DNA from 2 places in the Kitasatospora sp. NPDC058046 genome. Region 2 is predicted to be linked to the other one. Evidence: riboswitches for the same ligand, from Rfam matches in the RefSeq annotation. Region 2 holds a riboswitch; the other holds the start of a gene.
What was found. Region 2 has a riboswitch for S-adenosylmethionine ahead of thrC (threonine synthase). Riboswitches for the same ligand answer to the same signal wherever they lie in the genome.
Positions count from the first base shown of each region.

Region 1: it holds a riboswitch for S-adenosylmethionine, as region 2 does, so the genes downstream of both, ACFVU7_RS01335 (aminotransferase class V-fold PLP-dependent enzyme) here and thrC (threonine synthase) in region 2, are expected to answer to the same signal.

Region 1 covers NZ_JBHVRS010000001.1:286,744-291,680, forward strand. The annotation lists gene ACFVU7_RS01325 (rhomboid family intramembrane serine protease) at 1-513, shown strand, start outside; gene ACFVU7_RS01330 (Lrp/AsnC family transcriptional regulator) at 555-836, shown strand; gene ACFVU7_RS01335 (aminotransferase class V-fold PLP-dependent enzyme) at 840-2,222, opposite strand; SAM riboswitch class IV at 2,274-2,392, opposite strand; gene trpD (anthranilate phosphoribosyltransferase) at 2,501-3,577, opposite strand; gene ACFVU7_RS01345 (hypothetical protein) at 3,693-4,118, opposite strand; gene ACFVU7_RS01350 (heme-copper oxidase subunit III) at 4,515-4,937, shown strand, end outside.
Region 2 covers NZ_JBHVRS010000022.1:5,935-10,871, forward strand. The annotation lists gene ACFVU7_RS34205 (trehalose-6-phosphate synthase) at 1-852, opposite strand, end outside; gene ACFVU7_RS34210 (glucosyl-3-phosphoglycerate synthase) at 913-1,950, opposite strand; SAM riboswitch class I at 2,062-2,198, shown strand; gene thrC (threonine synthase) at 2,215-3,495, shown strand; gene ACFVU7_RS34220 (MoaD/ThiS family protein) at 3,531-3,809, shown strand; gene ACFVU7_RS34225 (cold-shock protein) at 4,348-4,551, shown strand; gene groL (chaperonin GroEL) at 4,899-4,937, shown strand, end outside.

The sequences.
Region 1 (4,937 bases), on a different contig from region 2:
GGCTGCCCGGCCGCCCCGACCCCGGGCAAGCGCCCGGCGCTGTCCGTCCTCACCGGGCTCTTCCTGCACGCCGGCTGGCTGCACCTGCTCGGGAACCTGCTCTTCCTCCAGGTCTTCGGCCCCACCGTCGAACGGCGGCTGGGCCGGGCCCGGTACGCCGTCTTCTACCTGGCCGCCGGCAGCCTGACCACGTACGGCTTCGCGCTCGCCGAGGCGCACTCGCCGAACTCCACCCGGGTGCTCATCGGGGCCTCCGGGGCGATCGCCGCCGCCCTCGGCGCCTACCTGCGCCTCCACCCCCGGGCCCGGGTGACCACCCTCGTCCCGCTGCTGTTCTTCCTGCCGCTGCGCTTCCCGGCCTGGCTGGTGCTCGGCCTCTGGTTCGTCCTGCAGTGGTGGTCGGTGCACGCGGCCGGCCCCGGGGTGGCGTACCTGGTCCACGTGATCGGCTTCTCGGCCGGGTTCCTCTACGCCTGCACCGTGGTCCGCCACCCCCCGCGACGACCGGGCTGACGCCCGATACGCTGGCGGCACCCCACAAAGGAGCCCGAACTGTGATCACCGCCATCGTCCTGATCAAGACCAGTGTCGACCGCATCCCGGAGATCGCCGAATCCATCGCCGCCATCGACGGCGTGAGCGAGGTCTACTCGGTGACGGGGGGCTACAACCTGGTGGCGATGGTGCGGGTGCGCCGGCACGACGACCTGGCCGAGGTCATCCCGGGCCGGCTCAACAAGGTCCCGGGCGTGGCCCACACCGAGACCCAGATCGCCTTCCGCACCTACTCCCAGCACGACCTGGAGGCCGCCTTCGCCCTCGGCCTGGACGAGTAGCGGTCAGCCCTCGGCGCGCCGGCCCCGCTCGACCTGCACGGTGGCGACGCAGCGCCCGCCCTCGTTGCGGTAGTTCCACGCCGCGCCCTCCGTGACCAGCTCCCGGACGGCGGTCAGGAAGCGGTCGACGTGCTCGTCCGGCGTCCCGGCTCCGAAGCTCACCCGGATCGCGTTCAGGCTGCGCTCGCCCGGCAGCGACGGCTCGGGCGCACCACACTCGGACGGTGCCTCGTCCTCGTCGCCGAGCAGCGTGCGCACCAGCGGGTGGGCGCAGAACAGGCCGTCGCGCACCCCGATGCCGTACTCGGCGGACAGCGCGGCGGAGAAGTGCGAGCTGTTCCAGTCCCGGACGACGAAGGACAGCACGCCCACCCGGGCGGAGCCCTCGCCGAACAGGTTCAGCACCTTGACCTGCGGGATCTCGGCCAGCCCGGCCGTCAGCCGGGCGATCAGCTGCTGCTCGCGGGCCTCCAGCCCGTCGAAGCCGGCCTCGGTCAGCGCCCGGCAGGCCGAGGCGATCGCGTAGGCGCCGATGACATTCGGCGAGCCGGCCTCGTGCCGGGCCGGGCCGGTGTGCCACTGCACGGCCACCGAGCCGTCGGCCTCCCGGGCCACCGTCCGGGTCGCCCCGCCGCCGGCCAGGTACGGCTCGGCCGCGTCCAGCCAGTCCGCCCGGCCGGCCAGCACCCCGGCGCCGAACGGCGCGTAGATCTTGTGGCCGGAGAAGGCGATCCAGTCGACGTCCAGCTCGCGCACCGAGACCCGGTGGTGCGGCGCCAGCTGGGCGGCGTCCAGCACCACCCGGGCGCCGTGCCGGTGCGCGGTCGCGGTCAGCTCGGCGACCGGCCACAGCTCGCCGGTCACGTTGGAGGCGCCGGTGACGCAGAGCAGCTTGGGGCCCTCGGGCGCCTCGGCGAGCGCGGCGTCCAGCGCGGCCACCGCCTCGGCCCGCGAGCGCGGCGCCCGCAGGTAGGTGACGTCCAGTCCGGCGTGCGCCCAGGGCAGCAGCGAGGCGTGGTGCTCGGTCTCGAAGGCGAACACCCGGGTGCCGGCCGGGACGGCGGAGGCCAGCAGGTTGAGCGAGTCGGTGGTGGCCCGGGTGAAGACCACCTGGTCGCCCTCGCGCAGGTCGAGGAACTCGCCGACGGTGCGGCGGCTCTGCTCGAACAGGTCGGTGGACAGCTGGGAGAGGTACCCGGCCCCGCGGTGGACGCTGCCGTAGTACGGCGCGTAGGCGGCGACGTCGTCCCACACCCGCTGGAGCGCCGGCGAGCTCGCCGCGTAGTCGAGCGCCGCGTAGCCGACCTTCTCACCGCTGGCGAGCGGGACCTGGACGTCAGCGCCGAGGACGGCGAGCGGGGTGCGGATTTCGGTGGCCAGAGACATGGGGATGCACTCCTTCTGGGGCAAGGGACCCCGGGAGTGCTAGTCGTCGGGCGTCCGCGCTTGTCGCACGGACGGCTTGCCGTGACGACCCGGTCCTCACCCAGGGCACCCCGCCACGGACGGAGGGTTGCCGGACAGCCAGCTGGGGCTTGGCGCTGTCACTCATGACCTGGCGAAGACTCTAGGCCTGGTCCACCGGGTGGTCAAACGGGCATCCAGCATCCGGACAGCACGGGAGCCCGCACCGGCGTACCGGCACGGGCTCCCCAACTGCCGCCTCAGGCCCGGCTGGTGGCCTCCGACCAGCGCCGCAGCAGGTCCTGCGCGGCACCGGAGTCGATCGCCTTCGCGGCCCGCTCCATGCCGGCCGCCAGCTGCTCGGTGAGCGGCGCGTCGCCCAGCTCCAGCGCGACCAGCGCCGCCGCCGTGTTCAGCAGGACGGCGTCCCGCACCGGCCCGTGCTCGCCGGCCAGCAGCCGCCGCGCGACCTCGGCGTTGTACGAGGCGTCCGCCCCGCGCAGCGCCTCGATGCCGACCAGCTCGATGCCCACGTCCCGCGGGTCGAAGGTGGACTCGGTGACGACCCCGTCGCGCACCAGCCAGACCTGCGAGGTCGTGGTGATGGTCAGCTCGTCCAGCCCGTCGTCGCCGCGGAAGACCAGCGCGGTGGCGCCCCGCCGGGCCAGCACCCCGGCGATCAGCCCGGACAGCCGGGTGTCGAAGCAGCCGATGGCGTGCGCGGTGACCTTGGCCGGGTTGGTCAGCGGGCCGAGGATGTTGAAGGCGGTCGGCACCCCGAGGTCGCGCCGCGCGGTGGCGGCGTGCCGCATCGAGGGGTGGAACTTCGCCGCGAAGCAGAAGGTCAGCCCGACCTCCTCGGCCACCTCGGCGACCCGCCGGGGGGAGAGGTCCAGCGCCACCCCGAGCTTCTCCAGCACGTCCGAGGAGCCGCTGGTCGAGGAGGCCGACCGGTTGCCGTGCTTGACCACCTTGGCGCCGGCGGCCGCCGCGACGATCGCCGACATGGTGGAGATGTTGACGGTCTTCGCCCGATCCCCGCCGGTGCCGACGATGTCCACCGCCGGGCCGGGGATCTCCAGCGGTTCGGCGTGCGCGTACATCGCGTCGACCAGGCCGGCGATCTCCTCGACCGACTCGCCCTTGGCCCGCAGCGCGATCATGAACCCGGCCACCTGGACGGGGGACGCCTCGCCGCTCATGATCCGGTCCATCGCCCACGCGGTGGACGAGCGGTCGAGGTCCTCCCCCTGCAACAGTGCCGCCAGGAGGTCCGGCCAGGTGCGGACCACCTGCGCGGGGTCGCTACCGCCGTTCGCAGGGTTCACGTTCACCATGGCTGACTCCAGCTGTTGTCGGTTCCCCGCTCCGGGGACGTCCGTACGGATGGAGCCAGCCTATCGAGCGGAGCGCCCGCTTCTACCCCTGTCTTTCCTACTCCTGGCGCGGATTTCAGCGGACGGCCGGAGTCCGCTTCGCCAGCCGGTCCCGCAGCAGGGTGGCGACCGCCCCGGCCAGCGCCACCGGCTCCACCGGACGGGAGATCGCGGCGTCGGCCCGGCTCCAGGCGGCCAGCCAGGAGTCCTGCGGCCGGCCGATCAGCACCAGGACCGGCGGGCAGCCGTAGATCTCGTCCTTGAGCTGGCGCCCGAGGCCCAGCCCGCCGGCCGGAACGGCCTCGCCGTCCAGCACGCAGAGGTCCACTCCCCCCTTCTCCAGTGCCTTGAGCACCGCGGGGGTGGTCGCGCACTCCAGGTAGGACAGTTCCGGAAGGTCCTCGGCAGGGCGGCGGCCGAGCGCCGTCAGCACCTGCTCGCGGGTGTTGCGGTCGTCGCTGTAGACGAGGACGGTGAGCGTCTCATCGGTCGTGTACGCCATGGGCCCTGCTCCCTCAAGTGTGATCCGGACCACGTTCGCCTGATCCGGATGCTACTCCCGATCACCCTCCGCCGAGTCCCCCTCGCGCACGTTCCTCCTCAAGCCGCCGCGCCCCGGACTAACCCGCCTGGAGGACGGCCCGTCACCCGACCCCGCCCGGTCCACCCGTACGGCTCACCCGGACGCCCTCCCCCCTACCTCCCTCGGCTACTCCGACCGTGCACCGGCGCGCCGGGCAACGGGGTCCAGGCTCCTCCGAGGAACCATCAGAAAAGGGACACGCCGCTGCTCACCCCCCGTACGGGCACCCCGTCGCCCCCCAAGCGGGCATACCGCACGCACCGGACACTCCGAGGGACACCCCCCGACGTGAAGACGGAATAAGGGACCGACATAATGTCCGTCGTGGCGACAGCAACAGCAGTAGAAACCGGGCACGCGCACGGATCGGTCAACCGGCCGAACATGGTCAGCGTCGGAACGATCGTCTGGCTCAGTTCCGAGTTGATGTTCTTCGCGGCCCTCTTCGCGATGTACTTCACGCTCCGCTCCGTCAAGGGGCCGGAGTTCTGGACCGAGAAGGCCCACGCCCTCAACGTGCCCTTCTCCTCGGTCAACACCACGATCCTGGTGCTCTCCTCGCTGACCTGTCAGCTCGGCGTGTTCGCCGCCGAGCGCGGAGACGTGAAGAAGCTCCGGGCGTGGTTCATCCTCACGTTCGCCATGGGCGCGGTCTTCATCGGCGGCCAGGTCTTCGAGTACACCGAGCTGGTCAAGAAGGACGGCCTGTCGCTGTCCTCCGACCCGTACGGCACGGTG
Region 2 (4,937 bases):
GAGGCGTTCGTCGACGTCGGGGCGGTGGGCGCGCTCGCGCAGGAAGTCGGCGTCGGCGCCGAGGGCGTGGACGCCGAGGCGCGTGGTGCGGCCGTCGACGGTGACGGTGAGCGCGTCGTGGTCGACGGTCGCGCCGAGGAGGTCCTCGCAGCAGGCGGCGAAGGCGCGGGCCCAGCGCTGGGTCAGGAAGCCGGCCCGGTCGGCACCGAGGATGCCGGTGAGGACGGCCCGGGCGACGTCGTCGGGCAGCATCCGGTAGTACTCGGGCGGGGCCCAGGGGGTGTGCGAGAAGTGGCCGATCCGCAGGTCGGGGCGGGCTTCGCGGAGCAGGGCCGGGACCAGGGAGAGGTGGTAGTCCTGGACGAGGACCGCGGCGTTCGGGGCGGCCTCGGCGGCGAGGGCTTCGGCGAAGGCCTCGTTGTAGGCCCGGTAGGCGGCCCATTCGGTGCGGAAGGCGGCGTCGAAGGAGGGCGCGGTGGGGGTCGCGTAGAGCAGGTGGTGGACGAACCAGAGGGTGGAGTTGGCGACGCCGTTGTAGGCGCGGGCGAAGGTCAGCGGGTCGATGTCCAGCATCCGTACGGCCTGGCCGCCGACCTCGTGGCCGGCCAGGTCGAGGCGGCCGTGGGGTGCCTCGGCGGCGGCCCTGCGGTCGGAGTCGTCGAGGGCGGCGCAGACCCAGACGGCGTTCGGGTCGTCGATGGCGGAGAGGCCGGAGACCAGGCCGCCGCCGCCGCGGCGCAGGGTCAGCGTGCCGTCGTCGGCGGTGCTGAAGGACACCGGTCCCCGGTTGGACGCCACCAGGACGGGGGCGGTGCCGGTCACGCTCGAACGGTTGGTCGTGAGATCGCCCATGGTTGGCATGTTGCCGTGGGGTCGGCGTGGCAAACCCGTGCGGCCCGTCGAAGAGAGGCCCTAATGGTGGGCGGCGTACTCGGGGAGGGTGTGGATCGGGGGGCGTTCGAGGGCGGTCACCGGGTGGGTGTGGGCGGTGAAGGCGCGGGTTTCCGGGTCGCGGGTGAACTGGGTGAGGTGGGGGTGGACGAGGTCGGCGGAGGCCTTGAGGCGGTGGGTTCGGTCGAGGCGTTCCAGGGCGGTCCGGTAGATGGTGGCGGCCATCCGGCCGAGGGCCTGGCCGTCCTGGTGGCGGTGGTGCCGGACGCCGACGTCCACCTGGGCGAGGGCGTCCAGGCCGGCCAGCTCCAGGGCGTCGACCAGCAGGCCGAGTTCGACGCCGTAGCCGGTGGGGAAGGGCAGCCGTTCGAGCAGTGAGCGGCGGGCCGCGTACTCGCCGCCGAGCGGCTGGACGAAACCGGCGAGTTCCGGCCAGTGGAGGTTGAGCAGGGGGCGGGCGACGAGTTCGGTGACCCGGCCGCCGCCGGCGGGCAGGACGGCGCCCTCCGACTCCAGCGGGCGGTCGTACATGGCCTTGACCAGCTGGATGGACTCGTCGGTGAGCAGCGGGCCGACGATGCCGGAGACGAAGGCCGGGTCGAACTCGCGCAGGTCGGCGTCGACGAAGCAGACGATGTCGCCGTGGGTGACCAGCAGCGAGCGCCAGAGCACCTCGCCCTTGCCGGGGACGGCGGGCAGCCGGGGCAGGACGGCGTCGCGGTGCTCGACCCGGGCGCCGGCCTCGGCGGCGACGGCGGCGGTGGCGTCGGTGGAGCCGGAGTCGACGACGACGAGTTCGTCGACGAGCGGGAGGCGTTCCATCAGCTCGCGGCGGATGGTGCGGACGATGTCGCCGACGGTGGCCTCCTCGTCCAGGGCGGGGAGGACCACGCTGACCGTGCGACCGGTGCGCTCCTTGGCGTCGAGCAGGGTGCGGACCGGCCGGTCGGCCGCGCTCCAGGAGCGGCGGCGCAGCCAGGACGCCGCCTGCGGGAGGAGCGCGGGAGTCGGTTCGGCGGGCACGGAGATCTCCTCGGCGAGGTCGGTGGGACGGGTCATCTCGCTTGGCGGACGGTCCCGTTCAGGTTTGACGCCTTCGGATACAGTCTTCGTACAGCGGTCGGACCTTTGCACGCCGGGGTCTCCGTTGAGCACCACCACAATTTCACAAGCTCATCCAGAGGGACTGAGGGAACGGCCCGTTGACGTCCCGGCAACCTTCTCGCGCGGCTGTCTGTCGACAGGCCCCGGCGGGACAGGTGCCAATTCCGTCCCGTGTCGCGACCGCGCCACGGGGAAGATGAGGAGAGAGGCCTCGCCATCATGGCTATCGACACTGCCGCACCCGTTTCCGTCGACCTCGGCCCGGCCGCCGCGCTGTCCTGTCGCGAGTGCGGCACCCGCTTCCCGCTCGGCCCCAGCTTCGCGTGCCTGGAGTGCTTCGGCCCGCTGGAGATCGCCTACGAGTTCGGCAGCGAGGGCGCCGAGGAGCTGCGCAAGCGGATCGAGGCCGGTCCGGCCTCCATCTGGCGGTACGCGCCGCTGCTGCCGGTGCCGGCCGACGTGGCGTCCAAGCCGAACCTGAACCCGGGGTGGACCCCGCTGGTGAAGGCGGACAACCTGGGCCGGGAGCTCGGTTTCACCGCCCAGCTGCACGTCAAGGACGACTCCGGGAACCCGACGCACTCGTTCAAGGACCGGGTGGTCGCGTGTGCGATCGAGGCGGCCCGGGCGTTCGGCTACACCACGCTGTCCTGCTCCTCCACCGGCAACCTGGCCGGCGCGGTGGGTGCGGCGGCGGCCCGGGCCGGGTTCCGGTCCTGCGTGTTCATCCCGCACGACCTGGAGCAGGGCAAGGTCGTCATGGCCGGGGTGTACGGCGGCGAGCTGGTCGGCATCGAGGGCAACTACGACGACGTGAACCGCTTCTGCTCGGAGCTGATCGGCGACCCGGCCGGCGAGGGCTGGGGCTTCGTCAACGTGAACCTGCGGCCGTACTACGGCGAGGGCTCCAAGACGCTGGCGTACGAGATCTGCGAGCAGCTCGGCTGGCGGCTGCCGGAGCAGATCGTGATCCCGATCGCCTCGGGCTCGCAGCTGACGAAGATCGACAAGGGGCTCCAGGAGCTGATCAGGCTCGGCCTGGTCGAGGACCGGCCGTACAAGGTCTTCGGCGCCCAGGCGGAGGGCTGCTCGCCGGTGTCGGCCGCGTTCAAGGCCGGCCGGGACGTGATCAAGCCGGTGAAGCCGGACACCATCGCCAAGTCGCTGGCGATCGGCAACCCGGCCGACGGCCCGTACGTGCTGGACATCGCCCGCCGTACCGGTGGCGCGGTGGAGGACGTCACGGACGCCGAGGTCGTGGCGGCGATCCGGCTGCTGGCGCGGACCGAGGGGATCTTCGCCGAGACCGCGGGCGGGGTGACCGTCGGCGTGCTGAAGAAGCTGGTCGAGACCGGGCAGCTGGACCCGGCCAAGGAGACCGTCGCGATCAACACCGGCGACGGGCTGAAGACCCTGGACGCCGTCTCCGATTCCGGGATGACCGCCGTCATCCGCCCGACGCTGGACTCGTTCCGCGCCGCCGGCCTCGTGTCCGCCTGAACCACCCGATAGGCCCCGCCCCCGCTAGGAGAGTCATGAGCGCCACCGTCCGCATCCCCACCATCCTGCGCACCTACACCGACGGCGCCGCCGAGGTGACCGCCGAGGGTGCCACCCTGGCCGAGGTCGTCGCCGACCTGGAGAAGAACCACGCGGGCATCGCGGCCCGCATCCTGGACGACACGGGCAAGCTGCGCCGCTTCGTGAACGTCTACGTGAACGACGACGACGTGCGCTTCGCCGAGGGTCTGGCGACCGAGATCAAGGACGGCGCCAGCGTCTCGATCATCCCGGCGGTGGCCGGCGGCTGCTGAGCCGACAAAGCAGAACCCGCGGTCGCCCGCGCGTACGGAAATCCGTTCTCCGTATGCGCGGGCGACCGCTCGCATTCCGGCGGGAATATTTCCGGGTCGAGTCGGAGTAGAGTGTGGCTCGGCTGGGAACAGGGTTTCCCTTTCGGCCCCCGCAGTGCTCGGCCCGGGGGCGTCCGGCCGCCGGGGGCGGACCGTGAAACATGTCAGGCAGATGTCAGAATTCGCGCGGGCATTTGAGTAATTCGTCCGCTATGTCCGGCGTGGAATGCCGAGATTATTCCGATTCGATCCGTCCTGTCCCTTGACGCCTTGGCGGAATTACCGGCGGTTGGCCCTGTTGCAGAGGGCGTCGATCCGGATACATTCAGCGGCGGTCGACGCAATCACCCGCTCACCGGAGGCCGCCCGGCGTTCCGCGCGGATGGTTGCGGCGTGCACGGCTGCGCCCAGGGGGGGTTCCCCGGGCCGGCCTTCAACCAACCCGGGCCCGCGACCTGCGGGCACGTGAAGGGCCAGCACAGCACTAGGGGAGTTCGGAATGGCTCAGGGCACCGTCAAGTGGTTCAACGCGGAGAAGGGCTACGGCTTCATCGCGGTCGACGGTGGTGCGGACGTCTTCGTCCACTACAGCGCGATCCAGATGGACGGCTACCGCACCCTCGAGGAGGGCCAGCGGGTCGAGTTCGAGATCTCCCAGGGACAGAAGGGCCCGCAGGCGGACATGGTCCGCGCGGCGGTCTGACCCCTTCCGACTCCAGGAGCTCGGCGCGGCCCTACGGCTGGTGACCACTCGCTTCTCGACGGGCCCGTGCGACGCGTGTCGTACGGGCCCGTCGGCGTTCCCCGACGCGGCTCCGGCGGGGCTCCGGCGGGGCTCCGGCGACGGCTCGCGGATCGTCGATTGGGCTTGCACTCGACCACCCGGAGTGCTAATCATTGGCGTTAGCACTCACAGCGTGAGAGTGACAGCGGACCGGGTCGGTGAGGCCCCCGGGAGCGGTAGGGGAATGGACCCCCGCACACCAGGGCCGTCCGTCGCGGGCACCCCTTGGTCCGAGCAGTCGACCGTGTCCCGGAGGACCACTTCAGATGGCCAAGATCATCGCCTTTGATGAGGAAGCTCGCCGC